Regions from separate parts of the Ensifer sp. SL37 genome, predicted to be linked through region 1. Evidence: predicted binding sites of a transcription regulator. Region 1 holds the regulator's gene; the other holds the start of a gene.

Region 1 (2,201 bases):
CGAAAGCGCGGTTCACATCGTTTACCAACCCGTAGTCCCACCCCTTCATCAAGTGGACGATCACCGTGCTTGCCGCCCTGCTTCTCGCTTCGATAGTCGCATCGCCCAATATGCCTGACGTCAAGCTCAGTGCCGCGACGGTGGATGAACTCCAGACCGATTTCGAACGGGCCGTGCCGTGCCATCAGATCGATGGACGCAATGTTTGGAAGGGCGCGCTCGCGTTCTACATCCAGTCCTTCGTTTATGACGGCGATACGCCCGTTGCGACCGATGCGGCCGACGCAGTGCTTCCGGAAGACAACAGCGCCGAAACGGTGAAGGAGTTCGAAGACGCCTGCTCGGCCTCGCAAGCGACTTAAGTCTCTCCGCGAAGAGAGCCGCGATTCTTTCGAATCACGCGCGCGATTGACCTGCCCGGCGCTGTTTTGGGACGCAACCGTCGCCGAAAACCGCCCCGCTCCCGCAAAAGTGACCAATCGCCCCCCACAGAAGCAGCCAATTGCCTGAATTCACGGAGTTTTAGGCACTTGCGGAACACATATGGAACAGATAGTGTCTGTTCTTGATTTGTTTCACGCCTCTGGAGCGACGTGCCATGCTGACCCGCAAGCAACAGGAATTGCTTCTGTTCATCCACGAACGCATGAAGGAGTCGGGCGTACCGCCGTCTTTCGATGAAATGAAGGATGCGCTCGACCTGGCGTCGAAGTCCGGCATTCACCGCTTGATCACGGCGCTCGAAGAACGCGGGTTCATTCGCCGGTTGCCGAACCGGGCACGCGCGCTCGAAGTCATCAAGCTTCCGGAAGCCTACGCCGCCGGCCAGCAACAGCCGCGCAGGGGCTTCTCGCCGAGCGTGATCGAGGGCAGCCTCGGAAAGCCGCCGGCCGCCGCTCCTGCCACGCCGAAGCCGGCGCCGGTCGCCGAAAGCACGTCTGTTTCCGTCCCGGTGATGGGGCGCATCGCTGCCGGCGTGCCGATCTCGGCGATCCAGAACAACACCCATGACATTACCGTTCCGCTCGACATGATCGGCAGCGGCGAGCATTACGCCCTCGAAGTAAAGGGCGATTCGATGATCGAGGCCGGCATCTTCGATGGCGACACGGTGATCATCCGCAACGGCAACTCGGCCAATCCCGGCGACATCATCGTGGCGCTCGTGGACGACGAGGAAGCGACGCTGAAGCGCTTCCGTCGCAAGGGCGCGTCGATTGCGCTCGAAGCGGCCAACCCCGCCTACGAGACGCGCATTTTCGGACCGGATCGCGTGAAGATCCAGGGCAAGCTCGTCGGGCTGATCCGCCGCTACCATTGAATTCCAGGCAGAACGCCGAATCAGAAGAGCCTCGCCACTGAAAGTGGCGAGGCTCTTTCCATTTAAGGCGACCTGAAATCCAGATCGCTTATTCGTGGATCGTGTATTCGCCGAGTTCGCAGAGATCCTGCGTGTCCTCGGTCGTATCGAGGGCCGAGCCTTCCTCGAATTCGAATCGCATGTCGTATTTGCAGACGTCCCGCCCGTCGGCAATGGTGATCTCCATGCTCTCGCCGGGGTTAAGGACCTGCCGACCGAAAACATCGTCTTCCCATTCATTGACGCCGACCGGCGACGTATAGAAATTCGTCAGTACCGCGCCGGTGTTGTTCTTCAGCTGGAAAACCAGGTCGTCCGCGCGCGCCTCAATAGCGGTCGCCGCAAAACACGCCAACGCCGTCAGGATCAGTCTCTTTTTCATTGATGCCATTGCCTCCGTTCTTAATGTTGACGGACGCTACCGATGCGGTTGATCTCAGCGGAGTCATCGTTCCCCCTCTACCGAATTCACCGAAGCGATAAGATCCGACGGAGGCATAGGAGACGTGGCTTGCGCGGACGTGTCGCGAATTTTACCGCGCTGCCCTAAGGCAGAACGCCAAACCAAATTTAACGAGGTGAGATTATTGGAGGCCTCGCCCGGAATTGAACCGGGGTACAAGGATTTGCAGTCCTCTGCGTCACCACTCCGCCACGAGGCCTCACAGCTCGGATAACCAAGCGTTGGCGCGGATTTAGAATGATTGCCGAAAAACCGCAAGAGGCATTTTCTGAAAAACGCGCCGTCGAATTGCAGGACGGATACTTTCCACAGAACGATCGACGATGACCGCCGATCGTCTCCCAGCTGATCTCAGCACCAGGGCGTCGGGCGCCCTTC
Region 2 (2,201 bases), 3.4 Mb from region 1:
CTTCGACGAGAACCGGGCGGGTGCCTTCCATGCCGGCAAAGACGGCGGCGCCCGGCGATTTCTCGTTGCGTTCGCCGAGAAACAGTTCCGACGGGTTGGCGACCTCGCGCAGGCCCTTGTCCGACATTTCGAACACGCCGATCTCGTCGGTCGGGCCGAAGCGGTTCTTGACGGTGCGCAGGATACGATAGTGATGGCCGCGGTCGCCTTCGAAGTAGAGCACGGCGTCGACCATATGCTCGACGACGCGCGGACCGGCGATCTGGCCCTCCTTGGTCACATGGCCGACGAGCACGACGGCGGTTCCCGTCTGCTTGGCAAAGCGGATCATCGCCTGCACGCCGGTGCGAACCTGGGTCACCGTGCCCGGCGCGGAATCGACGATGTCGCTCCAGAGCGTCTGGATCGAATCGATGATCACGAGATCCGGGCGCTTGCCTTCCGACAGCGTCGCCAGAATGTCCTCGACGTTGGTCTCAGCAGCGAGCAGCACATCGCTGTCGGCAGCCCCCAGCCGCTGGGCGCGAAGACGCACCTGCGCCACAGCCTCTTCGCCCGAGACATAGATGACGCGATGCTTGCGGCGCGAGAGCGCGGCCGCTGCCTGCATCAGCACCGTCGACTTGCCGATACCGGGATCGCCGCCGACGAGCAGCGCCGATCCGCGCACGAAGCCGCCTCCGGTCACCCGGTCGAGTTCCGAGATGCCTGTCTGGATGCGTGGCGCGTCTTCGATCTCGCCCGAGAGGGTGGTGAGTGCCACCGGGCGTCCCTTCTTCGGCGCGCGCGACGGACCGCCGCCGATGCCCGCCGTCGGGTCATCCTCGATGATCGTGTTCCACTCGCCGCAGCCTTCGCATTTTCCCACCCAGCGAGTGTGGATCGTGCCGCAGTTCTGGCAGATGAATTGGGTACGCGCTTTCGCCATCGGCATCGACTTTCGGAATGTGAGACCGCCGACGTCGCGAGGGGACGTCGGCGGCAAAGAATCATCTGTATCGTCACATAATGCCGCAAAGTGCGGAACAAAAGGTGAATTTCTGCAAGAATAACCGAAAAATGAGCTGAAGGAGCGCGTCAGACGCTGTCGATATAGTGCCTGATATAGCGGCGGCCGAGACTGGTCAGCATCTCGTAGCCGATCGTCCCTCCGGCGCGCGCGACATCGTCGATGGCGATGTGCCGGCCGAAGAGCTCGATGTAATCACCCGGTCGTACCGCGCTTTCAGGAAGGTCCGTGACGTCGAAGAGACTGAGGTCCATGGTGACGCGCCCGACATGCGGGACCTTCTGGCCGTGCAGGAAACCGAAGGCCCCTGATGGCGTTGCCTGCCTGAGCGTGACGCCGCCGCCGGAGACGGAACGGTGATAGCCATCGGCATATCCCACAGCCACCGTGGCGATGCGACTGTCGCGGTCGAAGCGGGCAGAGGCGCCATAGCTCGCGGTGCCGCCGGCGGCCACGTCGCGCACCTGGATGATCCGTGCTTCGGCGGTCACCACCGGCTTCATCGGGTTGGGGATGTCGTTCACCGCCTCGCCGCCATAGACGGCGATGCCCGGCCGGGTCAGGTCGAAATGATAGTCGGGCCCGAGGAAGACGCCGCCGGAGTTGGCAAGGCTCGCATCGACCCCTTCATAGGCAGTCGACACCTCATGGAAGCGACGGAGTTGAAGGCCATTCAGCCGATGGTCCGGATCGTCGGCGCTGACGAGATGGCTCATGATCAGCACCGGCGAAAAGCTTGCCGGTCGCGCCGGGTCTGTCGCAAGCGCAACGGCCTGCTCGACCGTAAGGCCGAGCCGGTTCATGCCGGTATCCACATGCAGCACGCAAGGGTGGTCGCCACGCTCGGAAAGGGCGGCCATGAACACTGCCAGCTGCTCGTCCGAGTTGATGACCGGCACCAGATCGTTGTCGAAGAACAGCGCCTCGTTGCCCGGCCACATCCCGGCGAGAATGTAGATCCGGCCGTCCGGTGCAAGCGGACGGAGTGCTGCGCCTTCCTCGGCATTGGCGACAAAGAAATCGCGGGCGCCGGCCGCATAGAGGGCAGGGGCCGCCTGCGCGATGCCGATGCCATAGGCATCCGCCTTGAGGACGGCTGCGGCCCGCGCCTTGCCGGAGCGCTTGTTCATTGCCCGCCAGTTGTCGACAAGCGCGCCAAGATCGATCGTGAGCCGGTTGGAAGCGGAAAGGA

What was found. The regulator LexA, encoded in region 1, represses DNA repair genes until DNA is damaged. The targets are predictions, from matches to a motif close to TGTTCNNNNTGTGTTCNG.
Region 2: a site for LexA is predicted at 1,022-1,039, ahead of radA (DNA repair protein RadA). Genes of this name have one in related genera too.

Annotation. Positions count from the first base shown of each region.
Region 1 covers NZ_JAPPRN010000006.1:3,644,440-3,646,640, forward strand. Annotated here, with positions in the region: gene OVA00_RS29920 (hypothetical protein) at 111-362, shown strand; gene lexA (transcriptional repressor LexA) at 599-1,321, shown strand; gene OVA00_RS29930 (hypothetical protein) at 1,410-1,751, opposite strand; tRNA gene OVA00_RS29935 (tRNA-Cys) at 1,949-2,022, opposite strand; gene OVA00_RS29940 (thermonuclease family protein) at 2,175-2,201, opposite strand, start outside.
Region 2 covers NZ_JAPPRN010000006.1:222,586-224,786, reverse strand. Annotated here, with positions in the region: gene radA (DNA repair protein RadA) at 1-928, opposite strand, end outside; gene alr (alanine racemase) at 1,078-2,201, opposite strand, start outside.